3 regions of the Bradyrhizobium sp. B117 genome follow, and region 3 is predicted to be linked to each of the others. Evidence: predicted binding sites of a transcription regulator. Region 3 holds the regulator's gene; each other region holds the start of a gene.
What was found. Region 3 encodes PhoB, which activates phosphate uptake and scavenging genes when phosphate is short. Its sites were predicted from a motif close to TGTCATNNANCTGTCAT; they were not measured.
Positions count from the first base shown of each region.

Region 1: AAFG16_RS00910 (DUF2794 domain-containing protein) is a predicted target of PhoB. The motif match lies at 2,893-2,909, and genes of this name have one in related genera.
Region 2: phnC (phosphonate ABC transporter ATP-binding protein) is a predicted target of PhoB. The motif match lies at 2,296-2,312, and genes of this name have one in related genera.

Region 1 covers NZ_CP152414.1:178,350-188,759, forward strand. The annotation lists gene acnA (aconitate hydratase AcnA) at 1-1,344, shown strand, start outside; gene AAFG16_RS00905 (DUF1223 domain-containing protein) at 1,563-2,339, shown strand; gene AAFG16_RS00910 (DUF2794 domain-containing protein) at 2,973-3,344, shown strand; gene AAFG16_RS00915 (N-acetyltransferase family protein) at 3,455-3,985, opposite strand; gene AAFG16_RS00920 (Bax inhibitor-1/YccA family protein) at 4,208-4,999, opposite strand; gene AAFG16_RS00925 (FtsX-like permease family protein) at 5,270-7,840, opposite strand; gene AAFG16_RS00930 (ABC transporter ATP-binding protein) at 7,837-8,559, opposite strand; gene AAFG16_RS00935 (arylesterase) at 8,615-9,250, shown strand; gene thpR (RNA 2',3'-cyclic phosphodiesterase) at 9,425-9,961, shown strand; gene zapE (cell division protein ZapE) at 10,084-10,410, shown strand, end outside.
Region 2 covers NZ_CP152414.1:746,950-757,359, forward strand. The annotation lists gene AAFG16_RS03515 (DUF1045 domain-containing protein) at 1-370, opposite strand, end outside; gene AAFG16_RS03520 (alpha-D-ribose 1-methylphosphonate 5-triphosphate diphosphatase) at 389-1,582, opposite strand; gene AAFG16_RS03525 (chloramphenicol acetyltransferase) at 1,579-2,238, opposite strand; gene phnC (phosphonate ABC transporter ATP-binding protein) at 2,412-3,221, shown strand; gene phnD (phosphonate ABC transporter substrate-binding protein) at 3,287-4,222, shown strand; gene phnE (phosphonate ABC transporter, permease protein PhnE) at 4,302-5,186, shown strand; gene phnE (phosphonate ABC transporter, permease protein PhnE) at 5,183-6,031, shown strand; gene phnF (phosphonate metabolism transcriptional regulator PhnF) at 6,201-6,929, opposite strand; gene phnG (phosphonate C-P lyase system protein PhnG) at 7,050-7,514, shown strand; gene phnH (phosphonate C-P lyase system protein PhnH) at 7,519-8,127, shown strand; gene AAFG16_RS03565 (carbon-phosphorus lyase complex subunit PhnI) at 8,131-9,246, shown strand; gene AAFG16_RS03570 (alpha-D-ribose 1-methylphosphonate 5-phosphate C-P-lyase PhnJ) at 9,243-10,139, shown strand; gene phnK (phosphonate C-P lyase system protein PhnK) at 10,132-10,410, shown strand, end outside.
Region 3 covers NZ_CP152414.1:467,734-478,143, reverse strand. The annotation lists gene argF (ornithine carbamoyltransferase) at 259-1,182, opposite strand; gene AAFG16_RS02240 (aspartate aminotransferase family protein) at 1,182-2,384, opposite strand; gene AAFG16_RS02235 (GcrA family cell cycle regulator) at 2,840-3,352, shown strand; gene phoB (phosphate regulon transcriptional regulator PhoB) at 3,458-4,165, opposite strand; gene phoU (phosphate signaling complex protein PhoU) at 4,188-4,904, opposite strand; gene pstB (phosphate ABC transporter ATP-binding protein PstB) at 4,916-5,734, opposite strand; partial or broken gene pstA (phosphate ABC transporter permease PstA) at 5,731-6,590, opposite strand; gene pstC (phosphate ABC transporter permease subunit PstC) at 6,592-7,581, opposite strand; gene pstS (phosphate ABC transporter substrate-binding protein PstS) at 7,767-8,780, opposite strand; gene AAFG16_RS02200 (ATP-binding protein) at 8,925-10,223, opposite strand; gene AAFG16_RS02195 (UPF0104 family protein) at 10,358-10,410, opposite strand, start outside.

The DNA of each region.
Region 1 (10,410 bases), 290 kb from region 3:
CGCAACGCGGCCGCAAAGGGCCTCAAGGCCAAGCCGTGGGTGAAGACCTCGCTCGCCCCGGGCAGCCAGGTGGTCGCGGGCTATCTCGCCGATTCCGGTCTGCAGGCCGATCTCGACAAGGTCGGCTTCAACCTCGTCGGCTTCGGCTGCACCACCTGCATCGGCAATTCCGGTCCGCTGCCGGAGGAGATCTCGAAGTCGATCAACGAGAACGGCATCGTCGCCGCGGCCGTGCTCTCCGGTAACCGCAACTTCGAAGGCCGCGTGTCGCCGGACGTGCAGGCGAACTATCTGGCTTCGCCGCCGCTGGTCGTCGCGCATGCGCTCGCCGGCAGCGTCACCAAGAACCTCGCGGTCGAGCCGCTCGGCGAAGGCAAGGACGGCAAGCCGGTTTACCTCAAGGACATCTGGCCGACCTCGAAGGAAATCAACGCCTTCATGAAGAAGTTCGTGACCGCCTCGATCTTCAAGAAGAAGTATGCCGACGTGTTCAAGGGCGACACCAACTGGCGCAAGATCAAGACCGCCGAGAGCGAGACCTATCGCTGGAACATGTCTTCGACCTATGTGCAGAACCCGCCCTATTTCGATGGCATGAAGAAGGAGCCGGAGCCGGTCACCGACATCGTCGAGGCGCGCATCCTCGCCATGTTCGGCGACAAGATCACCACCGACCACATCTCGCCGGCCGGTTCGATCAAGCTCACCTCGCCCGCCGGCAAATATCTCAGCGAGCACCAGGTGCGCCCGGCCGATTTCAACCAGTACGGCACGCGCCGCGGCAACCATGAAGTCATGATGCGCGGCACCTTCGCCAACATCCGCATCAAGAACTTCATGCTGAAGGGCGCTGACGGCAACATTCCGGAAGGCGGTCTCACCAAGCACTGGCCCGACGGCGAGCAGATGTCGATCTACGACGCCGCGATGAAGTACCAGCAGGAGCAGGTGCCGCTCGTCGTGTTCGCCGGTGCCGAATACGGCAACGGCTCCTCGCGCGACTGGGCCGCGAAGGGCACGCGTCTGCTCGGTGTGCGCGCCGTGATCTGCCAGAGCTTCGAGCGCATCCATCGCTCCAACCTGGTCGGCATGGGCGTGCTGCCGCTGACCTTCGAGGAAGGCACCTCGTGGCAGTCGCTGGGTCTGAAGGGCGACGAGAAGGTCACGCTGCGTGGCCTCGTCGGCGACCTCAAGCCGCGCCAGAAGCTGACCGCCGAGATCGTCTCCGGCGACGGTTCGTTGCAGCGCGTTTCGCTGCTCTGCCGCATCGATACGCTGGACGAGCTCGACTATTACCGGAACGGCGGCATCCTGCACTACGTGCTGCGCAAGCTCGCGGCCTAAGCGCGAATTTGTGAACAGTGGCTCACCGCGACGTGAGTAGAAGGTTAAACGAAGGCGGCCTATCACAGGGCCGCCTTCGCGCGTTTGCGGCATGCTTCAGATGGGCCCGCCCGGCGGAAATCCCGCCCAGGACGGTTGAATCTGCCGCGCCCCGTAAGATTACGGTGACCTTCAGGCGATAAGTTTCCCCTAACGACTGACGATGTGTGACGTTCGACATGACGACAATGATGGCTTCTAATCTGGCTTCGCGCTGGTCCGGTGCATTCTGGTCGGGAGCGCTCAGCATCTGCGCCATCGTCGCCATCATCCGTCCCGCGCACGCCGATCCGCGCGCCGTTGTCGAATTGTTTACCTCGCAGGGCTGCTCGTCGTGCCCGCCCGCCGACAAGATCATCGGCGATCTCGCCAGCGACCCCTCGATCATCGCGCTGAGCATGCCGATCGATTATTGGGACTATCTCGGCTGGAAGGACACGCTGGCGGATTCGCGTTTCTCGGCGCGGCAGCGTGCCTATTCGCGCATGCGCGGCGACCGCGAGGTCTACACGCCGCAGGTCGTCGTCAACGGCTCGGCGCACGTCATCGGCAGCGATCGTGCCGGCATCGAGAATGCGATCGGCAAGACCGACAAGAGCGGTGGCGTGATGAGCGTGCCGGTGACGATGTCGCTCTCGGGCAAGCAGATCAACGTGTCGGTGGCCGCGAGCAAGGAGCCGGCGGTCTCGCATGGCGAGGTCTGGATCTGCTCGGTCGCCAAATCGGTGCCGATCTCGATCGGCCGCGGCGAAAATCGCGGACAGCAGATCACCTATCACAACGTGGTGCGCAATTTGCTCAAGGTCGGCGACTGGACCGGTCGCTCGGAAAGCTGGACCGTGCCGCTCGAGAACCTCGCGCGCGACGGCGTCGACGGCGCGGTGGTCTATGTCCAGGACGGCAGCCGCGACAAGCCCGGCCCGATGCTGGGCGCGGCGTACACGTCGCTGCACTGATTCTCTCTAGCGTCGCACTCGCACCAACTCGTCATGTGGAGAGCGAGAGTATGCGCGAGATCGTCTCAGGAGATCTTGTCTCCCGTCATTCCGGGGCGCGCGAAGCGCGAGCTATGGTGCGCAATTGCGCACCTGAGAATCCATCGATCCACAATCCGAGCTGAGAAATGGATTCCGGGCTCGCGCCAAGCGGCGCGCCCCGGAATGACAGCGCGTCAGAAACAATCCGACCCAAACAAAAAAGGACCAACTTGCGTTGGCCCTCCTTGTCGCGCGTACAGACCCGATCCTGTTCGACCCCGGGGGGCTGGGGGCTGAGGAATCCGGAACCGAAAGGACCGGGCCAACGCACTCGAATCTTTTCGCAGTGCAGGGCGGCGGGCGCTTGGCGGAAAAGCGGCGACAGTATGATTCCTGCTAACGATCCCGTGACGCTTTGCCGCGACAAAGTTCCACTTTTGCGTGTGGGCGGATTCGTACCCCATCAGGCCGGTTGAGCCCAGAGCTCTGTCCCGGATTCGCAAGAGCCCTTGCGGCGCGGAGCGGTTGGCGCAATCATGTGATTGTCATGATCCGCGGTTCCGGGGACGGTTTCGCGGGCGCGGTCATGCTGTGTGCGATGAGGAGGCGCCCATGAGCCTGACGACGGAGGATGCCGATCCGAGCGAGCAGCGCGCGGCGGCGCGGCCCGTCGCGGCGAATGCGCAGCCGAACCGGGTGACGTTCAACCGGCTCGAGCTGCACCGTATTCTCAATCTCTACGGCCGCATGGTCGCCGACGGCGAGTGGCGCGACTATGCTATCGACTTCCTGAAGGACCGCGCGGTGTTCTCGGTCTATCGCCGCGCCTCGGAAGTGCCGATCTACCGCATCGAGAAGGACCCGCGCCTCGCGCGCAAGCAGGGCATGTACAGCGTGATCTCGGCAACCGGCCTGATCCTGCGCCGCGGCCACGAGCTCGAGCGCGTGCTGCTGGTGATCGACCGCAAGCTGGCGGTGGTCTAGCAGCACGACCGGTGCCGTAGGGTGGGCAAAGGCGCAAAGCGCCGTGCCCACGTCCTTTCTCTATCGCCGCGAATGGTGGGCACGCTATCGCTTTGCCCACCCTACGAGACCTACCTTGTCGGCACCGTCTTCGCGCCCTCGCCGAGGTCGCGCTGCATCATCACCGTGTCCAGCCAGCGGCCGAACTTCAGCCCGACATTGGGATGGGTGCCGATCATCTTGAAGCCGCCCCGGGTGTGCACGCCGATCGAGCCGGCATTGGCGGAATCGCCGATCACGGCGATCATCTGGCGGAAGCCGCGCGCCTCGCATTCGGTGATCAGCCGGTCCAGCAGCAGCGAGCCGATGCCGCGGCGGTGGAAACTCGGATCGAGGTAGATCGAGTTCTCGACCGTGAAGCGATAGGCCGGCCGTGGCCGGTAGGCGCCGGCATAGGCATAGCCGGCGATGCGGCCGTCGAGCACGGCGACGAAATAGGGATAGCCGCCGTCGATCAGCGCGCGGTAACGGCGCGTCATCTCGGCTAGGTCGGGCGGATCCAGCTCAAACGTCGCGGTGCCCTCGCGGACGGCCTGCTGGTAGATGGCGGTGATGGCGGAAAGGTCGGCCTCAAGCGTGGGCCTGATTTCAGGTGCGGACATGGGGGCGAGATTAGAGCCTTCCCGCTGGTGCTGGAAGGGGCCCGGCTGTCTCTACACCCGTCATTGCGAGCGCAGCGAAGCAATCCAGAGATGCGTCCGCGGAGGGACTCTGGATTGCTTCGTCGCAAGGGCTCCTCGCAATGACGAGGAGAGACCACCGCCCCCAAACAAAAACCCCGGCCTCTCGGCCGGGGTTCGTGTCCGTTCTCTCGGGTCTGGCGCTTAGTCGCGCTGGCCGAGGAGCTGCAGCAGCAGCGTGAACAGGTTGATGAAGTTCAGGTACAGCGACAGTGCGCCGGTGATGGCCGCACGCTCTGCGATGTCACCGCCGGCCGAGGCGTAGCCGTAGATGTAGTCGTTCTTCAGCCGCTGGGTGTCCCAGGCGGTGAGGCCCGCGAACACCAGCACGCCGACCACCGACACGATGAACTGCAGCATCGAGCTCGCCAGGAACAGGTTCACCAGGCTCGCGATGATGATGCCGATCAGGCCCATGAACAGGAACGAGCCCATGCCGGTCAGGTCACGCTTGGTGGTGTAGCCGTAGAGGCTCAGTGCACCGAAGGTCGCCGCGGTGATGAAGAACACCCGCACGATCGAGGTGTGGGTGAACACCAGGAAGATCGACGACAGCGAGATGCCCATCAGCGCCGAGAACACCCAGAACAGGATCTGGGCGGTCGAGGGGGCAAGACGGTTGATGCCCGCCGAGATCACGAACACCATCGCGAGCGGCGCGAGCATGAACAGCCACTTCAGGGGGCTGACGAACATCGCGTAGCCGAACGGGGTCAGGAACAGCTTGCCGACACGGACGGCTTCCGGCGTCGGAACGTCGGTCACGGCAGCCATGTAGACACCGAGCGCGGCCAGGCCGGTGATGGCGAGGCCAATGCTCATGTAATTGTAGATGCGCAGCATGTAGGCGCGCAGGCCGGCGTCGACCGTCGCGGCGTCAACACGCCCGGCGGCCCTGCCGAAAGGAGAAGCGTAGTTACGGTCTAGGTCCGACATGGTCGAATTCCCGTTGGTTGGCCGGTCCGGCATGAGGGTCGCCATGCCGCCGGTTCGTCAAGTTCTATCCGGATACCGAGGTCTGCCGACATTAAATTTGGCTAACAATCGGGGGCTCCGAACCCATTCGATATGTGGGAAACTAACACATTCGCTGCAACCGTCCACGCGCGGCTGAATGTCGCCCTCGGGCACAATCCTGGCGAGCGGACGTGGTTAATCGCAGGAATCGTGCGATTCCGCTACCGCACGGCCTCCCGCTACATTTTGTCACAAATTCCGCAACACCGTAGCCGGCTTTTTGTTCAACGCCAGCAGCGTGCCGGCAAGCCCCAGCCCCACGGTGACGACCAGTGCGGCCGCGACCACGCCGGCGGCGCTGCCGGCCTGCCAGACGAAGCTCAGGGTCATCAGCCGCGTCACGATCATCCAGGCGGCGATACTACCGGCGATCACGCCGAACACCGCGGTGGCGAGCCCGATCAGGAGGTATTCGAGGGCATAGGCGCCGAGCAGCCGCAGCCGGGTTGCGCCCAGCGTCTTCAGGATCACCGCATCATAGACCCGGTGGCGGTGGCCGGCGGCGAGCGCCCCGCCCAGCACCAGGATCGCCGAGATCAGGGTCACGGCGCTGGCGCCGCGGATCGCCAGCGCAAGGTTGGTCACGACCGAGCCGACCGTCTCCATCACCTCGCGCACGCGCACGCTCGTCACCATCGGATAGGCATCGGCAACCTGCTTGATGATCTTGCCGTCGCCGGCCGCATCGCCCCCGGTTTCGGTCAGCGTCGCGATGTGGGTGTGCGGCGCGCCCTTGAAGGCGTTCGGCGAGAACACCAGCACGAAATTGATGCCCATGCCCTGCCAGTCGATGGTGCGCAGATTGCCGATTTTGGCCGGAATGTCGCGGCCGAGCACGTTGACGACGATCTCGTCGCCGAGCTTGAGGTCGAGCCCGTCGGCGATCTTCTTCTCCATCGAGACCAGCAGCGGACCGGAATAGTCGGGGCTCCACCATTTGCCCTCGACCACCTTGGAGCCCTTCGGCAGCTCGGCGGTATAGGTCAGGCCGCGGTCGCTTTGCAGCACCCACTCCGAATCCGTGGTGGGCTTGAGGTCCTCGGCGCGGACCCCGCGCGCGGCGACGATGCGCCCGCGCAGCATCGGCACATCCTCGACCTTCGCGCCGGGCGCGATCTGCCGCAGATAATCGTCGAACTGCTCGGCCTGCGTGCTCGGGATGTCGATGAAGAAGAACGAGGGGGCACGATCAGGGAGCGCCGCCAGGAACTGCCGGCGCAGATTGCCGTCGATCTGGGTGATGGTGACGAGCACGGCCAGTCCGAGACCGAGCGACAGCACCACCGAGGGCGTCAGCGCGCCGGGCCGGTGGATGTTGGCGATCGCCAGCCGCAGCATCGGCAGCCGCGTCCGCGGCAGCCGCCGCGCAATTCCCATCAACAGCGCGGCGATGCCGCGCAGCAGGGCGAACACGACGACGGAGGATGCCACGAACACCGCGGCGATGCGCTTGTCGAACGAAAGCCCGATCACGACCGCGACGAGCAGCGCGATCACGACGCCCATGAACACGAGATAGCTCGCGCGTGGCCGGTGCCATTCGGAGCTGATGGTGTCGCGGAACAGCGCGGCCACCGGCACGTCGTGCACCCGCCCGAGCGGCCACAGGCCGAACGCGAGCGCGGTGAGCAGGCCGTAGACGAAGGACAGCGCGAGCTCGTCGGCATGCACGGCCGGCACTACCGGCAGCGGCAGCAATTTTCCGAACAGGCCGACGATCGCGAACGGCATGGCGGCGCCGAGCGCAAGGCCGATCACCGAGCCGATGGCGGCGAGCAGGAGCACCTGCGCGAGGTAAATGCCGAAGACGTCGCGGCCGGTGGCGCCGACCGCCTTGAAGGCCGCGATCACCTCGAGCTTGCGGTCGATATGGCTCTTCACGGCATTGGCGACGCCGACGCCGCCGACCAGCAGCGCGGCGAGGCCGACCAGCGTCAGGAACTGCGTGAAACGGTTGATGTTGCGCTCGAGCTGCGGCGAGGCGTTGGAGCGGCTGCGAATCTCCCAGCCGGCCTGCGGCGCCGCGTTGCGCGCATCGTTGATGAAGGCTTCGGTGGCGCGCTCGCTGTTGGCGCCATCGGGCAGCTTCACCCGGTAGACCCAGCGCACCAGGCTGCCGGGCTGGATCAGCCCGGTGGCGCGCAGGCCGGCCTCGCTGATCAAAAAGCGCGGACCGAAGCCGATGCCGCCGGCGAGCTTGTCGGGCTCGGCCTCGACGGTCGAGCGGATCTGGAAGGTGGCCGAGCCGATGGTGACGCGGTCGCCGGTCTTGAGGGACAGTCGCGCCAGCAGCGTCGGATCGGCCGCCGCGCCGAACGCGCCATCGCGCTCGGCGAGCAGATCCGACAGCGGCATCGGCGGGGACAGCGTCAGCTGTCCCAGCATCGGATAGGTGCCGTCCACCGCCTTCATCTCGACCAGCGCGAGCTTGCCCTCGGCGGAGCGCGCCATGCCGCGCAGGGTCGCGGCGGTCGAGACGGTGCCGCGCGAGCGCAGGAAGCTGACCTCTTCGGGCTTGGCCTCGCGCTGGAACAGCACGAAGGAGACGTCGCCGCCGAGCAGCGTGCGGCCCTCGCGGGCGAGGCCGTCGGAAAGGCTCGCCGAGACCGAGCCGACGCCGGCGATGGCCATCACGCCGAGCGCGATGCAGGCGATGAAGACGTAGAAGCCGCGCAGGCCGCCGCGCAATTCGCGCAATGCGTAACGCAGCGACAGCGCGACGGCGCTCGGCTTCGCGAACGGTTCGGCGACAGTGCTCATGCCGGCGCGGTCTGCGTGTCGATGCGGCCGGAGCGCAGGCGGATCACGCGATCGCAGCGATGCGCCAGCGAGGAATCGTGCGTGACCAGCACCAAGGTCATGCCGCGCTCGGCATGCTTGCTGAACAAGAGATCGACGATCTGCTTGCCGGTGGCTTCGTCGAGATTTCCGGTCGGCTCGTCGGCGACGAGGATGGCCGGATCAGGCGCCAGCGCGCGGGCGAGCGCGACGCGCTGCTGCTCGCCGCCGGACAGCTGCGTCGGATAATGATGCAGGCGGTCGCCGAGCCCGACCGATTGCAGCTCCTGCGCCGCGCGCTTGGCCGCATCGGGATTGCCGGCGAGCTCGAGCGGCACGGCGACGTTCTCCAGCGCCGTCATGGTCGGGATCAGATGGAAGGACTGGAATACGATGCCGACCTGTCGGCCGCGGAAGCGGGCCAGCGCGTCTTCGTCGAGGGCATTGAAAGGCGTGCCGTTCACCACCACCTCTCCGCTATCAGGACGCTCCAACCCCGCCATCACCATCAGCAGCGTGGATTTGCCCGAGCCTGACGGGCCGATCAGGCCGATCGTCTCGCTACGGCCGACCCGCAGGCTGATATCCTTGAGAATGTGAACGCGTGCCGCGCCCGTACCCAATGAGAGATTGACGTTGGAGATGGCGATGGTGTCCGACGAGGTGTCGGCAAGCGAAGAGGGATCGATGCGAGTGTCCATGGTCCGGTCATATGGCAAGTCCGCACGCGCGGTCGAGAGGCGTTGCGGATTCTTCATGCACATAGCCGTGTTGATGCTCGCTTTGATGACGATGGCGAACCCGGCCTGGGCGGACGCGACAAAGCCGGTCAAGCTTGTCGTTCTCGGCGATTCCTTAAGCGCCGGCCTCGGCCTCCCGGGCCAGGAGGCATTCCCTATAAAACTTCAAAAAGCCTTGCAAGCCAAGGGTATAACCGTCGACATGACCAATGCGGGGGTGTCCGGCGACACCTCCTCCGGCGGCCGCGACCGGCTCGACTGGTCGGTGCCCGACGGAACCGATGGCGTGATCGTCGAGCTCGGCGCCAACGACGCGCTGCGCGGCATCGATCCCGACTTGACGCGCAAAGCGCTGACCGACATCGTTGCGCGTCTGAAGGAGCGCAAGATCCCGGTGATGCTGTGCGGCATGCTGGCGCCGCCGAATTACGGCGCCGAATATGCTGCGCGCTTTAATTCGATTTATCCGGATCTGGCGAAAACATTCGACGTGCCGCTCTATCCGTTCTTCCTCGACGGCGTCGCGGCCGACGCCAAGCTCAACCAGGCCGACGGCATTCATCCGACAGCGGCCGGCGTCGACATCATCGTCGGCAGGATCATGCCCACCGTGGAGGCATTCGTTGGCACGATCCACGAGCAACGACGTTGAAAAACAGGCAGCGCTAACCCTAATTCCCAGGGTTTTTCCGGGGTGAGGCGCGGCATGCTTCGCAGAGTCACACAACTGCGATAGGAATCAGGGTACCGGTGATTCGTCGCCGGCTCTAATTTGGATATGGTCCTTGCCTCGAGGGTCGTACCCAAGCATCGGGAGTGCTGAACGATGCCGCGTTTGTTCACTGGTCTGGAAATTCCGGCCGAGATCGGCCAGTCGCTTTCCAATCTCAGGGGCGGCCTTCCCGGCGCCCGGTGGATCGATCCCGAAAATTATCACGTCACCTTGCGCTTCATCGGCGATATCGACGGCGCCTCCGCCAACGAGATCGCCTCGATGCTGTTTCGCGTCGACCGCAAGCCGTTCGAGGTGAAGGTGCAGGGACTGACCAGCTTCGGCGGCCGCAAGCCGCGCGCGGTGGTCGCCACCATCGCGCCGAGCAAGCCGCTGATGGAATTGCAGGCCGAGCTCGAACGCATGATGCAGCGGATCGGTCTCGACCCCGAGGGACGCAAGTTCATCCCGCACGTCACGCTGGCTCGTTTGCATGACGCCACCGACCGCGACGTCGCCGACTATCTCTCGATCCGTGGCTACTTCCCGAGCAAGGCCTTCATGGCCGAACGTTTTGTCTTGTTCTCGTCGCGCGCATCGACCGGCGGCGGTCCGTATGTCGTCGAGGACGCCTACGAGTTGTGTGAGTAGCGCCGACGCCGCGATGTACGAAATAGTGGGTCCGCACGCCGCTGCGTCCGGGACACGGAACGCATAGGCCCCGCACCAATTCACGGCTTGCAATTTCCGCCCATCTCTGGCGGTAAAGAGCCATGCTCTCCACCCCGAACTCCTCATTCCGCGAGGCCTACCAGGCCCAGATCGCATCCGGCGCGATCGAGCCCGATGCCGCGCAGGCCGAGGTCGCCGAGGCCTATGCGGCGCTCGACCTGCGGCTTGCGAACTACAAGCCGCAGCGCAAGCAGGGCCTGCTCAGCCGCCTGTTCAGCAGCGACAAGGACGATGCGCCGCGCGGGCTCTACATCCATGGCGAGGTCGGCCGCGGCAAGACCATGTTGATGGATCTGTTCTTTCAGCAATCGAGCGTCGAGTACAAGCGCCGCGCGCATTTCCACGAGTTCATGGCGGAAGCGCATGAG
Region 2 (10,410 bases), 280 kb from region 3:
CGAGCTGTTGAAGCGCATCCACCGGCGCTGCCGGAATGACCGCGATGAAGCCGCTGATCGAATCCACGATCGGGCTGATCGCCGGGATCGGCCGCGCCTTGCCGGCGAAGCTCGCGCAGGCAGCCGACAACTCGGCCTCGGTCTTCCCGGCCGCCAGCGCCATCGGCGCCTTCAGCGTGGCATGAAAGCCGTATTTGCGGGGATCGCTGGTGACGTCGCGCCAGTCCGGTGCGATGCGCAATGCATCCGCGGGAAACGGCAGCTCGTCGCCTGTATAGGCATCGTAGCCGAGCAGCTCGGCGCCGAACCGAGTGAGGGCGCTGTCGGCGCCGGCCGCAAAATAGATCGCGTAGCGGGGAAGGCCTGTCATTGCCCGAACATAACCGGTTTATGCCGCAACGACAGCCTCGCGCGGCATCGGCACTGCTGCGTGCAGCCGCGTCGCATCGGTGAGGTGCACGAGCTTGCCGCCTGATATCACGGCGATCAGCCGCGGCCGCAGCGGCATGGTGTCGTCGACCAGCAGGATGTCGGCGCGGCGACCTTCTGCAAGCACGCCGCGATCGGTGAGGCCGGTTGCGCGCGCAGGTCCCGCAGAAATCAGGCTCCAGGCTTCGGTCAGCGGCAACACGCCGTCGGCGGCGAGACGGAACGCGGCGAGCAGCTGCGCGGGATAGTAATAGTCCGACGCCAGCACAGAGCAGAGCCCCTTGGCGATCATGTCGGATGCCTTGGTCCACCCGGTGTGGCTGCCGCCGCGCACGACGTTTGGCGCACCGTAGACGATGGCATCGCCGTGGCTTGCTGCGGCGCGCGCCGTCTCCTCGTTGATCGGGAACTCCGCGATGTCAGCGCCGAGCTCGCGAAACTCCTGGCGCATCTCCGGCGTCGCATCGTCATGCGAGAGCATCCGTACTTCGGCGGCCCGGGCCGCGGCGGCCAGCCGCGATACGGATGCCGGGACCTCAGAGGCGCGGGACACGACATGTCCGACCAGCCGGTCGAACGCCTCGCTCGACAGCCCGGTGCGCTCGACCATGCGGTTGCGCTTGCGCGGATTGGAGATGTCGGCAACGACCCCGTCCATGTGGTCGTTGAAGGCGAACAGGTCGACGCGGCCCTCGGCGAGCCATTGAGTCATCTCGGCCTCGGCGTCGAGATTGTAGGTCTCGTGCCGCAAATGGAAACGGGTGTCGGCGGCGAATTGCGGACGCTGCCGCTCGATCGCCTCCATCAGGCCGCGCGCATTGTCGGCGCTGCGTAGGCCCGGCTCCCACGAGCAGGTCGTGGCGTGAAACACCGTGGTGATGCCGTTGCTGACCGCCTGGCGGTCGCTGTCGGCGAGCGCGACGTCGATCGGAAAGTCGACGCCGGCCCGCGGCATCATCTGCCGCTCGAACGCATCGCCATGCAGGTCGACGATGCCGGGCAGCACCAGGAGATTGCGCGCATCGATCGAAAGCCGCGTCCGGCCGCGCGAGGCATCGACCTCGGCGATATCAGTTCCGGACACGAGAAGCGACGTCTCGACGAGCTCGGTGCCGATCAGGGCCCGGCCGCCCTCAAGGAAAATGTCTGTCACGCGACCGCGCTTCGTTTGCTGGTTGTGGAATTCGTCCGTGCTTCGTATGTCGCGAGGAAATCTTCAATCCCGAGTTTGCGGAAATTGGGTAGCGCCTCACGCAATTTGTCGTGATCCCAATCCCACCACGCGAGCCTTGCGAGCCGTCCGGCGATCTGTTCGGAGAACCGCCGGCGCACGATCCGCGCCGGATTGCCGGCGACGATGGTGTAGGCCGGCACGTCCTTGGTGACGATGGCGCCGGCCGCGATCACTGCGCCGGTGCCGATGTTGCGGCCCGGCAGCACGATCGCGCCATGGCCGATCCAGACGTCATGACCGATATGGACGTGGTGCTGGCGCCGCCAGTCGAAGAACTCGGTGTCGTCGCTCTCGTCTTCGAAATAGGCGCTAGAACGATAGGTGAAGTGCGCCTGCGTGGCCCGATGCATCGGATGATTGCCCGGATTGATCCGCGTCATCGCCGCGATCGAGCAGAACTTTCCGATCGTCGTGTAGGTGATCTGGGCGTCGTTCACGACATAGGAGTAATCGCCCATCGCCACTTCATGCAGGATGGTGCGCGCGCCGACCTCGGTATAGGCGCCGAGCCTGGTTTCATGCAGTTTTGCGGAAGCATCGATGGTCGGTTGAACCGAAAGCTTCTTACCGGCCATGTTACATCCGTAATGCGAGGGCGGGCACTCCTCTTCGAGTGGCTTGATGACGATGTCATGACGCGGTGATGACAGGGGACGAGGTGTGTAGGATCGCCGCACCGCAATGCGCGTGTCACACAAGTGTCAAGCGCCGGGGTTAGCGGTGGGCTCCAGCTACTCTGGAGCCCTACATGCTGGTGGTTGAAGGTCTGACGTGCCGCTTCGGCGCAAAAGCCGCGGTGGACGACGCTTCGTTTCAAATTTCCCCCGGCGGCTTCGTCGGTGTGATCGGGCGCTCCGGCGCCGGCAAGTCGACCCTGCTGCGGACCATCAACCGTCTCGTGACGCCGACGCAGGGCCGCATCCTGTTCGACGGTCTGGACGTCACCGCGTTGCGCGGCAAGGAACTGCGGCAGTGGCGGGCGCGCTCGGCCATGATCTTCCAGCAGTTCAATCTGGTCGGCCGGCTCGATGTGCTGACCAATGTCCTGATGGGGCGCCTCGCCACCATTCCGGCCTGGCGCTCGCTCTCGCAGATCTGGCCCGAGCAAGACAAGGCGCTGGCGATGTCCGCGCTCGAGCAGTTCGACATCGCCTCGCTCGCCGCGCAGCGCGCCGACCAGCTTTCCGGCGGCCAGCAGCAGCGCGTCGCGATCGCCCGCGCGCTGGTGCAGCAGCCCGACATCATCCTCGCGGACGAGCCGATCGCCTCGCTCGATCCGCGCAACACCAAGATCGTGATGGATGCGCTTTTGCGCATCAACAAGCACTTCGGCATCACCGTGCTCTGCAACCTGCATTCGCTCGATCTGGCGCGCACCTATTGCGATCGCCTGATCGGCATGGCGGCGGGCCGCGTGGTGTTCGACGGCGCCCCGTCGGCGCTGACCGACCTCGTTGCGCGTGAGCTCTATGATCTCGAAGCCGCCGACGTCATGGGCGGAACATCTGCACCGGCGCCCGAGGGCGTTCCGGCGCTCGGAACCGCTGCGGCGGCCTGAGCCGCGTCGCACCTGTTCAATTGCCAGTTTTGCGTCAACCGATCCCAACCGATGAAGAGGGTATCATGATCACTCGCAGACTCGTTCTTGCCGGCGCTGCCGCGCTCGCCTTCACCGCTTCTGCCTCCGCCGAGGACTGGAAAGCAAAATATCCCGAGCTGACATTCGCGGTCATTCCGGCGGAAAACGCCTCGGGCGTGACCGAGCGCTGGGCGCCGTTCATGAGCTATCTCTCCAAGGAGCTGGGCGTGAAGGTCACGCTGCGCATCGCCAACGACTACGCGGCCGTCATCGAAGGCCAGCGCGCCGGCAACATCCATATCGCCAGCTACGGCTCGGCCTCGTTCGCCCGCGCCCGCCTGACCGGCGTCAAGACCGACGCCTTTGCCAACGACATCAACGCTGACGGTTCGACCGGCTACTACTCGGTGTTCTTCGTCAAGGCGAACAGCCCCTACAAGAAGATCGATGACCTCAAGGGCAAGAACCTCGGCCTCGTCGACCCGAACTCGACGTCCGGCAACAACGTGCCGCGCTTCGAGCTCGACAAGATGGGCATCGCAGACGCCGACACCTATTTCAGCAAGGTCGTCTTCACCGGCAGCCACGAGAACGCGATGCTGGCGCTGGCGCAGGGCACGGTCGACGTTGCCGCCAACCAGTGGACCAGCGACGACGATTCGACGCTCGCGCAGATGCTGACCAAGGGCATGCTGAAGAACGCCGACGGCTCGCCGATGAAGAAGGACGATTTCCGCATCATCCACAAGTCGGCGCCGATCATCAACGGCCCCTACGCCTATAACTCCGACCTGCCGGAAGACGCCAAGGCGGCGATCGCCAAGGCGTTCTTCGACGCGCCGGCCAAGGACAAGGCGGCCTTCGACCGCCTCCAGGACGGCCAGAAGAAGGGTTTTCATCCCGCCAGCACCAAGGACTGGGATGGCACGATCGAGCTGATCAAGTTCGTCGATGCGCTGCGTAAGAAGAAGGCGTCCTGAGCTTTCGGGACGAGTCACTTGAGCCGGGTCGATGGACCCGGCTCTTTCTCTTTTTTGACCGAGCACTGTTCCCGATCCGATGACCGTCGCGGTTTCGATCCTCCCCGAGCAGCAGCTGGCCGCGTTGAACGCCGCCCATCGCCAGGCGGTTGCGCGCAAGCGGCTTCGTCTCCTGCTCGGATTTGCGGTGTTCGCCGCCGCGCTGGTTCTCGCCGGCATCGGCGCCGAAGTGAACCTGCGCACGCTGTTCACCCATTTCGGCAATTTCATCAGCTATTTCGACCGCATCCTCACGCTCGACAACGGCCAGCGGGTCTGGACCGATTTCGGCGAGTGGCTCTGGGGCTGGCGTAAATGGCTGAAGATGCTGGGCGAGACCCTGCTGATCTCCTATGTCGGCACGCTGATCGGCGCGACCTTCGCCTTTGGCCTGAACTTCTTCGCAGCTGAAAACACCTCGCCGTCGTCCTGGCTGCGCTTCGTGGTCCGCCGCCTGCTTGAATTCGCGCGCACTGTGCCCGGCATCGTGTTCGCGCTGGTCTTCGTGATCGCCTTCGGGCTCGGGCCGATGGCCGGCGTGCTCGCGATCGCGATCCACTCCACCGGCGCGCTCGGCAAGCTGTTTTCCGAGATCGTCGAGAACGCCGACATGAAGCCGGTCGAGGGCATCCGCTCGACCGGCGCGAGCTGGCTCGCCTGCATGCGCTTCGCCATTCTGCCGCAGGTGACCGCGGGCTATGCCAGCTATGCGCTGCTGCGTTTCGAGATCAACGTCCGTGAGGCCTCGGTGATGGGTTTTGTCGGCGCCGGCGGCATCGGTCAGGAACTCGTCGTCGCGATCCGCAAGTTCTACTACTCAGACGTCAGTGCGATCCTGCTGTTCATCATCATCACCGTCTTCATCATCGACATCTCCACCGGCTGGCTACGCGGCCGGCTGTTCGGCAAGGAGGCGCGGACGTGACGAAGCCGCAGGAGGTCGATACGCGCGAGATGCGCGCGCGCTACCCTGATGTGTTCGACCGGCCGGCTTCGGCGCGGCTGGCCATGCCGGCGATGATCGTCGGTGCGTTCGCGATCCTGATCTACGGCCTCGTCGACCTCGATTTCTCGCCGTCGCGGTTCTTCGCAGGCCTGAGCCAGCTCGGCTGGATCAGCTTGATGATGATCCCGCCGGATCCAGGCTCGTCGCTGCCGATCTATCTGAAGGCGCTCGGCGAGACGCTCTCGATCGCGCTGCTCGGCACCACGCTTGCGGCACTGTTCGCGTTGCCGGTCAGCCTGCTCGCCGCCCGCAACGTGGTGCCGTCGACCATTCTTCGCTTTCCCGTGCGGCGTTTCCTCGATTCGATCCGCGGCGTCGATACGCTGATCTGGGCGCTGGTGTGGATCAACGTCGTCGGGCTCGGCCCGTTCGCCGGCGTGCTCGCCATCGCGGTGTCGGATTTCGGCGCGTTCGGAAAACTGTTCTCGGAGGCGATCGAGGGTGCCGACCAGAAGCAGGTCGAAGGCATCCGCGCCTCCGGCGGCAGTGCGCTGCACGAGATCCGTTTTGGTCTGTTGCCGCAGGTCCTCCCCGTGATCGCCGGCCAGGTGCTCTATTTCATTGAATCCAACACTCGCTCGGCCACCATCATCGGCATCGTCGGCGCCGGTGGCATCGGCCTCCAGCTCGCCGAGCAGATCCGCGTCCTGGAATGGCAGAAGGTGTCGTTCCTGATCCTGATGATCCTGGTCGCGGTCGCCGCGATCGACTTCATCTCGGGCAAGCTGCGGTTTGCGATCATTGGGCGGCGGGCTGTGGCCTGATCTTACTTTCTTCCCTTCTCCCCTTGCGGGAGAAGGTGGCGCGAAGCGCCGGATGAGGGGTATGTCTCCCCAAACTCAGATCGGTATTTGAGGAGACATACCCCTCACCCGACTCGCCGCTGCGCGGCGAGCCACCCTCTCCCGCAAGGGGAGAGGGTAAGGAAGCCCCCTACGACTCCACCAGGAACTCCACCCGTTCCGCCGCGAAGCGTGAGTGCTTCGTCACCAGCGGCTTGCCGCCGAGATCGTGGTCGGTCGCATCCACCACCAGGATCGGCCGGCCCAGCGGCAGGTCGAGCCGTGCGGCGTCGGTGGCATCGACGATGCCGGCGGTGATGCGCGTCGCGCCGCGGCGATAGTCGCGCACGCCGAAATGCTCGAGCATCTTCGTCATCGAGTGTGTGGCGGCAAACACCGTGCCCGCGCCCGGAAACCGCTCCGCTGACAGCCACGTCGTGGAGACGCAGATCGGCGTGCGGTCGGCGAGCCGGATCGCCTCGATCCGCACCAATGGCGCGCCGGTCTTGAGGCCGAGCTCCCGCGCCAGCTCGCGCGTTGCGACGTCACCGGTCGCCTCGATCAGGCGGCCATGCGGCTCGCGGCCGTCGGCGCCGACGATCTCGGAGAAGCGCGTGCGCGAGCGCAAGGGATAAGCAAGCTTCTGCGCCTCGACATAGGTGCCGCTGCCTCGCTCGGCGCGCACGAGGCCACGCTCGGCAAGCGCCGCCAGCGCACGCCGCACGGTGTGGCGGTTCACGCGATAGGTTTCGGCGATCTCCATCTCGCCCGGCAATTTGTCGCCGGCCGCAAAGCGGCCGTCGGCAATGCCGCGTTCGATGCCATCGGCAACGAGGCGCCATAGCGCGACGCCCGAGGAGGCGGTGTCCTGCATACTCATGTCGCCGGAAAGCCTACTCCAGAAATCACACGTTCGTCACGAAACAGTCATGGCGCTTCCGTATCAAGTTGTCTATTATCATAGACAACTTGGATTCGGCAAGTTGTGTCGAAAAGCTCGGTGGATCAGGTGACCCAGCACAACAACCAGCAAGCCCAGCGCCAGGCCGCGATGGCCGTGCTGGCGCACGCGGAGGCGGGCGAGATCGCCGCCCGCCTCGGCGCCATAGCACTGCCCGATCATCGGGATCTGCGCGCGCCCGAGAACGGCCTCGTGATGCTACGCGGCCGCGTCGGCGGTGACGGCGCGCCGTTCAATCTCGGGGAAGCCACGGTGTCACGTGCCGCGGTGAGGCTTGCGAGCGGCGAGGTCGGCTTCGGCTACACGCTCGGACGCGACGGCGAGAAGGCGCGGCTGATCGCGCTGTGCGACGCGCTGGTGCAGTCGCGCGACTTCGGCGCCGCCGTCGAGCGCGACGTAATCGCGCCGTTGCGCGAACAGCTTATGGTCGAGCGCAAGCAGGTCGCGGAAGAGACCGCCGCGACGAAGGTTGATTTCTACACCATGGTGCGCGGTGAGGGGTGAGGCCATGACCACGATTGCGGAACTGCCGCCGGGGTTCGCCGACAAGGTGTTGTCGGCGCAATCGACCTTTCGCTCGGTGATGGACGCGATGGCGCGGCCGGGCTCGGTCCAGCGCATCGTGCCGATGGCGGGCGCGCCTGACATGATGATGCGCGGCACCGCCGCGATCGCACTGACGCTGTTCGACCACGACACGCCGCTCTGGCTCGATGCGCGGATCTCGGAAAGCTCCGACGTGACGAAGTGGCTGAAGTTCCACACCGGCGCGCCGGTGATCCAGGATTCGTCGATTGCAAGCTTCGCGCTGATCAGCGACGGCGTCTTGCTGCCGGCGCTCGAGCGCTTCGCGCTCGGCACCAATGAATATCCGGATCGTTCGACCACGGTGATCATCCAGGTCGAGAGCCTCGACTCTGGGCGTGGCTTCGAGCTGCGCGGCCCCGGCATCGACGGCGTCGCGACGCTCCAGGCCTCGATCAAGCCGGCCGATCTGTTCGAGCGGCTGAAGTTCAACGAGACGCTGTTTCCACGTGGCATCGACGTGGTTCTGGTCGCCGATGACGCCGTGGTTGCGATCCCGCGCACGACGCGTGTCGCGAACAAGGGAAGCTGAAGCATGTATGTCGCAGTCAAAGGCGGCGAACGCGCCATCGAGAACGCCCATCGCCTGCTCGCCAATGCCAGGCGCGGCGACCAGAGCGTTCCGGAGGTCACCCTCGACCAGATCTCGGAGCAGCTCGGCCTCGCCGTCGATCGCGTCATGAGCGAAGGCTCGCTCTACGACCGCGAGCTCGCGGCGCTCGCGATCAAGCAGGCGCGCGGCGATTTGATCGAGGCGATCTTCCTGGTCCGCGCCTTCCGCGCCACCTTGCCGCGCTTCGGTGTCAGCGAGCCGGTCGATACCGGCGCGATGCGCGTGCAGCGCCGGGTGTCCTCGACCTTCAAGGACATCCCGGGCGGCCAGATCCTCGGGCCGACCTTCGACTACACGCACCGTTTGCTCGATCCCACGCTCGCCGAGGGATTTGTGCCGGAGGCGCCCGCTACGGCCGAAGCCTCGAGCGCGGCGACGCCGCGCGTGACCGACATTCTCGGCCGCGACGGGCTGATCGAATCCTCGCCGCAGGCCGAGGACGGCGCCAGCGTCGGCGATCTCACCCGCGAGCCGCTGAACTTCCCGGCCGATCGCGATCTGCGCTTGCAAAACCTCGCGCGCGGCGACGAGGGCTTCCTGCTGGCGATGGGCTATTCGACCCAGCGCGGCTATGGCCGCAACCATCCCTTCGCCGGCGAGATCCGCTTCGGCGAGGTCGAGGTCGAATTCTTCGCGGAAGACGTCGGCTTTGCCGTGCCGCTCGGCTCGATCGAGCTCACCGAGTGCCAGATGGTCAACCAGTTCAAGGGCTCTGCGACCGAAGCGCCGTGCTTCACTCGCGGCTATGGCCTCGCCTTCGGCCAGAGCGAGCGCAAGACCATGTCGATGGCGCTGGTCGATCGCGCGCTGCGCGCCCGCGAGCTCGGCGAAGAGGCCGTGGCCCCCGCGCAAGATGAAGAATTCGTGATGTCGCATTCGGACAACGTCCAGGCGACCGGCTTCGTCGAGCATCTGAAGCTGCCGCATTACGTCGACTTCCAGTCCGAGCTCGGCCTCTTGCGCAAGCTGCGCCAAGAATTTTCCAAAGCGTCTGCCGAGGCCAATGCGCCCGATGCCATGAAGGAGGCCGCGGAATGAACGCGCCCGCCTACAATTTCGCCTATCTCGACGAGCAGACCAAGCGGATGATCCGCCGCGCGATCCTCAAGGCGATCGCGATTCCCGGCTATCAGGTGCCGTTCGCCAGCCGCGAGATGCCGATGCCCTATGGCTGGGGCACCGGCGGCGTGCAGGTGACGGCCGCGATCCTCGGTCCCGCCGACGTGCTCAAGGTGATCGATCAAGGCTCCGACGACACCACCAACGCGATCTCGATCCGCAAATTCTTCGCCAAGACCGCCGGCGTCGCGACCACGACGGTGACGGACGAGGCGACGGTGATCCAGACTCGCCACCGCATTCCCGAGACGACGCTGCACGCGAACCAGGTGCTGGTCTATCAGGTGCCGATCCCGGAACCCTTGCGCTTCCTCGAGCCGCGCGAGACCGAGACGCGGCGCATGCATGCGCTCGCCGAATACGGCCTGATGCATGTGAAGCTCTATGAGGACATCGCCCGCTTCGGCCACATCGCGACGGCCTACGCCTATCCCGTGAAGGTCAACGCGCGCTACGTGATGGACCCGTCGCCAACGCCGAAATTCGACAATCCCAAGATGGACAATTGCGCGGCGCTGCAGCTGTTCGGCGCCGGCCGCGAGAAGCGCATCTACGCGATCCCGCCTTATACGCAGGTGGTGTCGCTCGATTTCGAGGATCACCCGTTCGAGCCCTACCGCTTCAACGCGCCCTGCGCACTGTGCGGCGCCGAGAATTCCTATCTCGACGAGATCGTGACCGACGACAAGGGCGGGCGCATGTTCGTCTGCTCCGACACCGATTATTGCGAGGGCCGCCAGGCCGAGGGCCATCATGGCGCCCTCAGCGCCGCGCCGTACAAGGAGAAGGCGCAGGGGAGTTCAAATGGCTGATCTCGATACGCTCGAAAACGACCAGCCGCTGCTGGTCGCCGAAAGCCTCAGCAAGTCCTATGGCCGCATCGCCGCCTGCCGCGACGTGTCGTTCGCGCTCTATCCCGGCGAGGTGCTGGCGATCGTCGGCGAGTCCGGCTCGGGCAAGTCGACCCTGTTGCAGATGCTGTCGGGCCAGCTCACGCCGAGCGCGGGCCAGGTTTCCTACCGCATGCGCGACGGAATCACCCGCGATCTCACGACGCTGGGCGAGGCCGAGCGGCGGTTTTTG
Region 3 (10,410 bases):
AGGGGCGCGAGGGTGGTGTGTTCCGGATGCAGTTATGATCGCATACGATAACGCAAATTCGATGTCGTCCCGGCGCGCGCGAAGCGTTGACACGGGACCTCATGGCCACGGGATTGCGTCATAGCCCGCGTAGCCCGGATGGAGCGCAGCGTAATCCGGGCCCACTCCGTCTGCGGACGCAAACCCGGATTTCGCGGAGCCTGTCATCGGGCGGCGCTTCGCGCCGACCCGTTGGCTCCATCCTGGCTACAGGTGAGATTACTTCACCGCGTCGAAGCACCAGGCCAGAATGCCCTTCTGCGCATGCAGACGATTTTCTGCCTCGTCGAACACGACCGATTGCGGGCCGTCGATCACTTCGTCCGTGACCTCCTCGCCGCGATGGGCCGGCAGGCAGTGCATGAACAGCGCGTCGGGCTTGGCCAGCGACATCAGCTTGGCATTGACCTGGTAGGGCTTGAGCACGTTGTGACGGTGCTCGCCTTCCTTGTCGCCCATCGACACCCAGGTGTCGGTGACGACGCAGTCGGCGCCCTTCACGGCGGCCTCGGGATCGGTGCCGAGCACGATCGGCGCGTTCGTCGCCTTGATCCAGTCGCGCATCACCTTCTTCGGCGCGAGCTCCGGGGGCGTTGCGACATTGAGCTTGAACTTGAAGCGCTCGGCGGCGTGGGCCCAGGAGGCCAGCACGTTGTTGTCGTCGCCGGTCCAGGCCACCGTCCGGCCCTCGATCGGGCCGCGATGCTCCTCATAGGTCATGAGGTCGGCCATCACCTGGCAGGGATGCGAACGCCGCGTCAGGCCGTTGATGACGGGCACGGTCGCGTGTTGCGCAAGCTCCAGCAGCGCCTCGTGGTTGAGGATGCGGATCATGATGGCGTCGACATAGCGCGACAGCACGCGCGCGGTGTCGGCGATGGTCTCGCCGCGGCCGAGTTGCATCTCGGCGCCGGTGAGCATGATGGGCTCGCCGCCGAGCTGGCGCATGGCGACGTCGAACGACACGCGGGTGCGGGTCGAGGGACGCTCGAAGATCATCGCCAGCGTCTTGCCTTCGAGCGGCTTCACCGGCTGGTGGGCCTTCTGCTTCGCCTTCATCGCGGAGGATGCGGCGAGCATCCGCTTGAGCTCCGTCAGCGGCAGCTCGTTGATGTCGAGGAAATGCTTGGGTGAACTGGTCATCAGCTTGCCGCCCGCTTGTTGCCGGCAAGCGCCGTGCAGGCGCGCTCGAGCCGCGCGACGCCATCCTCGATCTCGGCTTCGGTGACGACGAGAGGCGGCAGGAAACGCACGACATTGTCGCCGGCGCCGACGGTGAGCAATTTTTCGTTGCGCAGCGCCGCGACGAGATCGGCGGAGGGCACCACGGCCTTGATGCCGATCAGGAGGCCCTCGCCGCGCACTTCGCTGACGACATCGGGATGACGATCGATCACGGAGGCGAGCTTCTGCTTGAGCAGCAGCGACATCTTCTGCACGTGATCGAAGAAGCCGGGCTTGAGCATGACGTCGAGAACGGCGTTCGCAGCCGAGATCGCGAGCGGATTGCCGCCGAAGGTCGAGCCGTGCGAGCCAGGGCCCATGCCGGCCGCCGCCTCCGCGGTCGCGAGGATCGCGCCGATCGGGAAGCCGCCGCCGAGCGCTTTGGCCAGCGACATCACGTCAGGCGTCACGCCGGTGCGCCGGTGAGCGAAGAGATCGCCGGTACGGCCCATGCCGGTCTGCACCTCGTCGAACGCGAGCAGCAGGCCCTTGTCGTCGCAGAGCTGGCGCAACGCCTTGAGGAAGGCGGGCGGCGACGAACGCACGCCGCCCTCGCCCTGGATCGGCTCGATCAGGATGCCGGCGGTCTGCGGGCCGATCGCCTTCTTCACGGCCTCGATGTCGCCATGCGGCACCTGGTCGAAACCGTCCATCGGCGGACCAAAACCTTCGAGATATTTTGCAGCCCCCGTCGCAGCCAGCGTTGCCAGCGTGCGGCCGTGGAAGGCGCCTTCGAAGGTGATGATGCGGTAGCGCTCGGGATGCCCCTTGGAGAAATGATGATGGCGGACCAGCTTGATCACGCCCTCCAGCGCTTCGGCGCCGGAATTGCAGAAGAAAACGAAGTCCGCAAAGCTCTCGCTGCACAGGCGCGCGGCGAGCTTCTCGCCGTCCGGGCTCTGGAACAGGTTCGACATATGCCACAGCTTCGTCGCTTGCTCTTGCAACGCCTTGACGAGCGCGGGATGGGCGTGGCCGAGCGCGTTCACCGCGACGCCCGAGGTGAAATCGAGATAGCGCTCGCCATTGGTCGCGATCAGCCAGCAGCCTTCGCCGCGCTCGAAACCGAGGTCGGCCCTGGCGAAAACGGGAAGCAAATGCGGCGCGGCGCTGTTGGTCATGACGATCACTTGGATGTTGCGGACGGCCTGAATGCGTTGCGCAACGCACCATTGACCGGCCCGGAAAACGAAACGTGCCGCCTTTTAAGGGCGGCACGTGCGACTATCTTATGCCTGGTGAGACGGGTGTCAATGCCGCCCGGAAAGCCCCGGGAAACGCTGAATCCGTAGTCTTGCGGTGCCGATTTTGCGGGATTTTCACCACGGAACATGTGGAAGCGAGTCGGCGGACTCTTGCGCGCGAGTCACGCCATATTGTAGCGTTTGGACTGTCAGATACGACATCTCGTGCAGCAGTTCTGATCCCAAGAGTCCTCATGTACCGGCGTAAACGTTCGGGCGCACCTCGCGTGCCCGGCGAGCCTTAAGGGATTCTGGCGGCACGGGTTTTTCAAGGCTTAGGCATTCGCTGTGAGGCCCCAGGATGGCTGGCCGGCAGCGAGGGAAAGGGTGCAATGACGGTTTTGACCTGGTCCGATGATCGCGTCGAGCAGCTGAAAAAGCTCTGGGAGGCCGGACTTTCGGCCAGCCAGATCGCGGCCGAGCTCGGCAATGTGACCCGCAATGCCGTGATCGGCAAAGTGCACAGGCTCGGCCTGTCCGGCCGCGCCAAGAGCCCCTCATCGGCAGCGCCCCGGCCGCGCAAGGCCCGCCCCGCGCAGCACATGATGCGCGTGAGCCGTCCGATCTCGCGCGGCAATACCGCACTGGCGCAGGCCTTCGAGGTCGAGGTGGAGGCCGAGCCGGTCACCTACGACAACGTGGTGCCGATGAGCCAGCGGCTGTCGCTGCTGGAGCTGAACGAGGCGACCTGCCACTGGCCGGTCGGCGATCCCTCGAGCCCGGATTTCTTCTTCTGCGGCGGCAAGGCGCTCTCCGGCCTGCCCTATTGCGCGCAGCACTCGCGCGTCGCCTACCAGCCGGCGGCGGATCGCCGCCGTGCGCCGGCAAAGCCCGGCACGCGCTGAACACTGCTTCAAACGACATCGTCCCGGCACGCGGCCGGGACGACCCGAGACATATAAAAAGCGCGCCACTTGGCGCGCTTTTATTTTGCACGCTTGCAATCGTACTTACGTCTGCTCCGCCTTCGCGAAGCGGTCGTCGAGCGCGTAGCCGGCACCGCGGACGGTGCGGATCGGGTCCTGCTCGCGGCCAAGATTGAGCAGCTTGCGCAGACGGCCGATATGCACGTCGACGGTGCGCTCGTCGATGTAGATGTCGCGGCCCCAGACGCTGTCCAGCAGCTGCTCGCGCGAGAACACGCGGCCGGGATGCTCGAGGAAGAACTCCAGCAGGCGATATTCGGTCGGGCCGAGATCGATCGGCCGGCCCGAGCGCGCGACGCGGCGCTTGTCGCGGTCGAGCTCGATGTCGCCATAGGCGAGCACGGTGGCGAGCCGCTCCGGGCTTGCGCGACGCAGGAGGCCCTTCACGCGCGCCAGCAGCTCCGGCACCGAGAACGGCTTGACGATGTAATCATCGGCGCCGGTCGCAAGACCCCGCACCCGCTCGCTCTCCTCGCCGCGCGCGGTGAGCATGATGATCGGGAGCTGCTTGGTCTCCGGGCGGGTGCGCAGCCGCCGGCACAGCTCGATGCCGGAGAGGCCCGGCAGCATCCAGTCGAGCACGATCAGGTCGGGGATGTGCTCCTTGAGACGGGTGTCGGCGTCGTCGCCGCGCATCACCGTCTCGACGTCATAGCCGTCGCCTTCGAGGTTGTAGCGAAGCAGCTCGGTGAGAGCTTCCTCGTCTTCAACCACCATAATGCGTGCGCCCATGGTGTCGTCGCTCCTTGACTCTTCAGCTATTCGGGACCGTCGTGGCAAAGGTCGTCATGTCACCCTTCGGCCGCTTGTCGGTGATCGCCTGGCCCTCGATCATGTAGAACACGGTCTCGGCGATGTTGGTGGCATGGTCACCGATGCGCTCGATGTTCTTGGCGCAGAACATCAGGTGGATGCAGAACGAGATGTTGCGCGGATCCTCCATCATGTAGGTGAGGAGCTCGCGGAACAGCGAGGTGCAGATGGCGTCGACTTCCTCGTCGCCCTTCCACACCGCCATCGCCGCCGGCAGGTCGTGCGCGGCGTAGGCGTCCAGCACCGACTTGACCTGCTGCTGCACGAGGTCGGTCATGTGCTCGAGGCCGCGGAACAGCTTCAGCGGATGGAAGTCGGTCTCCAGCGCCGCGACGCGCTTGCCCATGTTCTTGGCGAGGTCGCCGATGCGCTCGAGATCGGTCGCGACGCGCATGGCGCCGACGATCTCGCGCAGGTCCACCGCCATCGGCTGGCGCCGGGCGATGGTGAGAACGGCACGCTCCTCGATCTTCTTCTGGAGTGCGTCGATGTCGGCGTCGGTGGTGACGACGCGCTGGCCGAGAGCGACGTCACGGCGGATCAGCGCGTCGACGGAATCGACGATCATGCGCTCGGCAATGCCGCCCATCTCGGCGACCAGGCGGGTGAGCTCCTGGAGGTCGGTGTCGAAGGCCTTTGCGGTATGTTCAGAACCCATATCCCGTCTCCTCAGCCGAACCGGCCGGTGATGTAATCCTGCGTGCGCCGATCGCTCGGCGACGTGAAGATCTTGCTGGTGTCGTCGAACTCGATCAGCTCCCCGAGATACATGAAGGCGGTCTTGTCGGAGACGCGGGCCGCCTGCTGCATGTTGTGGGTGACGATCGCGATCGTGTAGTTCTCGGAGAGCTCCTGGATCAGCTCCTCGACCTTGGCGGTCGAGATCGGGTCGAGCGCCGAGCAGGGCTCGTCGAACAGGATCACCTCGGGCCGCACCGCAACGGTGCGGGCGATGCAGAGGCGCTGCTGCTGGCCGCCGGAGAGCGACAGGCCGGACGCGTTGAGCTTGTCCTTGACCTCGTTCCAGAGCGCGCCGCCGCGCAGCGCCTTCTCCACGCGGTCGTCCATCTCGGATTTCGAGATCTTCTCATAGAGACGGATGCCGAACGCGATGTTCTCGTAGATCGTCATCGGGAACGGCGTCGGCTTCTGGAACACCATGCCGACGCGGGCGCGCAGCAGGTTGAGGTCCAGCTTGGGGTCGAGGATGTTGGTCTGGTCGAGCATCAGCTGACCGGTGACGCGCTGGCCCGGATAGAGGTCGTACATCCGGTTGAAGATGCGCAGCAGGGTCGACTTGCCGCAGCCCGACGGGCCGATGAACGCCGTGACGCGGTTGGTGCCGAGCGTCAGGTTGATGTTCTTCAGCGCGTGGTGCTCGCCGTAATAGAAGTTGAGGTTGCGCACCGTCACCTTGGCCGGAGCTTCGGGCAGCGGCTGCGAGCCGTGCTGAACGGGCGTACTGACGGTAACTGACATATCGCTCATTTTGCGGTCCTCTCGGCGCTCAGGATGCGCGCGCCAATGTTCAGGGCAAGCACGGTCAACGTGATCAGCAGGGCGCCGCTCCAGGCGAGTTGCTTCCAGTAGGCATAGGGGCTCTGCACGAAGTTGTTGATGGTCACGGGCAGGTTGGCCATCGTCTTGTTCAGGCTCAGGCTGAAGAACTGGTTCGACAGCGCGGTGAAGAGCAGCGGCGCGGTCTCGCCGGCGACGCGGGCGGTGGCCAGCATCACGCCGGTGATGAGGCCCGAGCGCGCGGCGCGATAGGCGATGCGCTTGATCACCAGCGAGCGCGGCAGGCCGAGCGCGGCAGGCCGAGCGCGGAGGCCGCCTCGCGCAATGCGTTCGGCACCAGGAGCAGCATGTCCTCGGTCGTGCGCAGCACCACCGGGATGACGATCACCGCGAGCGCGAGGCAGCCCGCGATCGCCGAGAAGCCGCGCATCGGCACCACCACCGCGCCGTAGATGAACAGGCCGATGATGATCGAGGGCGCCGACAGCAGGATGTCGTTGATGAAACGGATCACCGAGGTCAGCTTGTCGTTGCGGCCGTACTCGGCGAGATAGGTGCCGGCGAACAGGCCGAGCGGCGCGCCGATGCCGACGCCGAGCACCGTCATGATCACCGAGCCGACGATGGCGTTGAGCAGGCCGCCCTCGGTCGAGCCGGGCGGCGGGGTGTTTTCGGTGAAGACCTGAAAGTTGAGCCCGCTCAGGCCGTTGTAGAACAGCGTCAGCAGGATCAGCGCGAGCCAGGTGACGCCGAAGGCGGCGGCGGCAATGCAGAGCGCGCGGATGACGATGTCCATGCGGCGGCGGCGTGCGTAAATCGGGTTCATGTTACTTTCCCGCCTTCTTTTCGAGACGCAGCAGCATCAGGCGCGCGGCCGCGAGCACGAAGAACGTCAGCACGAACAGCAGCAGGCCGAGCAGGATCAGGCCGGACTGGTGCAGGCCGTCGCTTTCGGCGAACTCGGATGCGATCGCCGCCGAGATCGTGGTGCCCGGGGCGAAGATCGACGAGGAGATGCGGAACGAGTTGCCGATGATGAAGGTCACCGCCATGGTCTCGCCGAGCGCGCGGCCGAGCGCCAGCATGACGCCGCCGATGACGCCGACCCGGGTGTAGGGGATCACGACGCTGCGGACGACCTCCCAGGTGGTGCAGCCGACGCCGTAGGCGGCTTCCTTCAACACCGGCGGCACCGTCTTGAACACGTCGACCGAGATCGAGGTGATGAAGGGGAGCACCATGATGGCGAGGATCAGCGAGGCGTTGAACAGGCTGAGATAGGACGGGGGACCTGCGAAGATCGCGCCGAGCACGGGGATGCCGTCGAAGATCTTGATCATGAACGGCTGGAAGGTGTTGGCCAGGAACGGGCCCAGCACGAAGAAGCCCCACATGCCGTAGATGATCGAGGGGATGCCGGCGAGCAACTCGATCGCCATGCCGATCGGGCGGCGCGCCCATTGCGGGCAGAGCTCGGTGAGGAAGATGGCGATGCCGAGTCCGACCGGAATGGCGATCAGCATCGCGATGAACGAGGTGACGAGCGTGCCGTAGATCGGGCCGAGCGCGCCGAGCACGGGCGGATCTGCCGACGGCGCCCAGCGCTGCGTCCACAGGAACGAGAGGCCGTATTCCTTCATCGCCGGGAAGGCACCGACGATCAGCGAAACGATGATGCCGCCGAGGATCAGCAGCACGGAGATCGCGCTGAGGCGCGTGATCCAGTAGAAGGTGAGGTCACCGAGCTTGAACGCGCTCAACGCCTTGGCGCGATCATACGGTCCGGCGGCATCAACTACATTGCTCTCGACAGCCATCTCTGCCACGCCGATCCCCTGCACTGACTATACGTTTTTTTAGGTCTATACGTCTTTTTAGATCACCATCTCGTGCCCCCGGATGGTTCGCCATTGCGGCGCCAGCCCGGAGAACGATCGTTCGCGAGAGCTCCGGACCGGCGGCGCGGCTTTCGAAGCCGCGCCGCCTTCCGGAACAGGAGAGCTTAGCTCTTGATGTCAGCCGACCAGGTCTTCTCGATCAGCTTCACGACGCTCTCGGGCATCGGGATGTAGTCGAGCTCCTCGGCCGCCTTGGCGCCGTTCTTGAACGCCCAGGTGAAGAACTTGATGGCTTCCTTCGACGCCGCCTTATCAGCCGGCTCCTTGTGCATCAGGATGAAGGTCGCCGCGGTGATCGGCCAGGACTTGTCGCCGGGCTGGTCGGTCAGGATGACATAGTAGCCGGGAGCCTTGGCCCAGTCGGCGTTCGAAGCGGCCGCCTGGAAGGCTTCGACGGTCGGCTGAACCGTCTTGCCGGACTTGTTGACGAGGCCGGTGTAGGTCAGCTTGTTCTGCTTGGCATAGGCGTACTCGACATAGCCGATCGAGTTCTTGGTCTGGCTGATGTTGCCCGACACACCTTCGTTGCCCTTGGCGCCGACGCCGACCGGCCACTCGACCGCGGTGCCCTCACCGACCTTGCTCTTCCAGTCCGCGCTGGCCTTGGAGAGATAGTTGGTGAAGTTGAAGGTGGTGCCCGAGCCGTCCGAGCGGCGGACCACGGTGATCGCGTCCGACGGCAGCTTCACGTTCGGATTGAGCTTCTTGATCGCGGCGTCGTCCCACTTGGTGATCTTGCCGAGATAGATGCTGGCGAGGGTCTCGCCGTCGAACACCAGCTCGCCGGCCTTGACGCCCTCGATGTTGACGACGGGGACGATTGCGCCCATCACCATCGGCCACTGGACGAGGCCGTCCTTCTCGAGCTGCTCGGCCTTGAGCGGCGCATCGCTGGCGCCGAAGGTCACGGTCTTGGCCTGGATCTGCTTGATGCCGCCGCCGGAGCCGATCGACTGATAGTTCAGACCGTTGCCGGTCTCCTTCTTGTAGGCGTCAGCCCATTTCGAATAAATCGGGAACGGGAAGGTCGCGCCGGCGCCCGTGATATCGGCAGCGAACGCCGCCGTCGTCGTTGCGGCGACCAAGCCAGCAGCGACGATAGTTTTGATGAAATTCATGCTGGTCTCCATACAGGGGAGCGAAGCGCCATCCGCGCCCGATCGCGCTCCCCGCGCCGCCCCTTTAGGAGCGGTCGGCTGTGCTTTTACGAAGGTTTAGTGACAGTTGGATGACACAACCAAGCGATTGAAATCGCTTTGGTTTCAGCTCTGCGTCAGGGACTTCACCTGGGGAAAACAGGCGGTGAAAGTGGCACCCTGCCGGGGCACGCTTTCGATCAAAAGCCGGCCGCGATGACGGTTAAGAATATGTTTCACCAGCGATAATCCGAGCCCGGTCCCGCCCTGCGAGCGGCTGTCGCCGACGTCAACCCGGTAGAACCGCTCGGTCAGGCGCGGCAGGTGCTCGGGCGCGATGCCCGGGCCAAAATCGCGCACCATGACCCGGATTTCCTGAGTTCCATCAGTGGCTGCCGGAACCGTCAGCGACACGATGACACGTCCGCCCGAGGCGCCATATTTGAGCGCGTTCTCGATCAAATTCTCGAACAGGCGCAGCAGCTCCTCGCGGTCGCCCGCGATCATCACCGGGGTCTCCGGCAGATGGGTCTCGACTTCGACCTGGCGTTCCCGCGCCAGCGGCTCCAGCCCGTCGGCGACCTGGAAGATGATCGGCAGCAGATCGACCAGGGTGTCCGGCCGCACATGGGCCGACAATTCGACCCGCGACAGCGAGAGCAAATCATCGATCAGACGCGCCATGCGGGTGGCCTGGTTATGCATGATGCCGAGAAAGCGCTCGCGCGCCTTGGGATCGTCCTTGGCTTGGCCCTGGAGCGTGTCGATGAAGCCGGACAGCGCGGCCAGCGGCGTGCGCAGCTCGTGGCTGGCATTGGCGACGAAGTCGGCGCGCATCTCCTCGACCCGGCGCAGCGGCGTCTGGTCGTGGAAGGTCATCAGCATGCATTTGTCGGCGCCGCCGAAGGTCGTCGGAACCGGCACCGGGGTGATGATCAGTTCCATCCAGCGGTCGACCGGGACGTGGTCGAGATAGGTGGCGCGCCGCGGCTCGGTGGTCGCGATCGACTCGCGCAGCGCGGTGATGATCTCCGGCGAGCGCAGCGCGAACTGGGCGAGCTCGTTCTTGCGCAGCGCCGGCGCGAGCTGGGCGGCGGCGGCATTGAGATGGATGACGCGGCCGGCGCGGTCGAGCAGCACCGCCGGATCCGGCATGCCGGCGACCACCGCAGCCACCGCCGCGCTTTCGACCGGGTTGACGCGGCGGGTGTCGTCGCGCGAGGCGGCATTGTCGTGCAGCCGCCAGGGGATCAGCGCCGCGGCCGCGATGCAGAGGAATACCGTCGCGGCGCGCATCACCGACAATTCGCCGAGCGAAACCACCACCGACAGCGCCAGCGCCGCGGCGATCAGGATGACGGTGGAATGGCGCAGCCGGTCGGACCAGGGCTGCGCGGAGGGAGACGATGGTGCGTCGATCGCCATCGGGGCGGGCTTCTCCTAAAGCATGATCCGGAAAAGTGCGAAGCGGTTTTCCGGAAAGATCATGCGTAAACAACAACCTAAAGCGCGATGACGATTCATCCAAATCTCATCGCGCTTTAGAGGCTCGGCGCCGGTCAGGCGCCGCTGTCGCTGCGCTCTCTCACATAGGCGGCTTCATGCGCCGGGC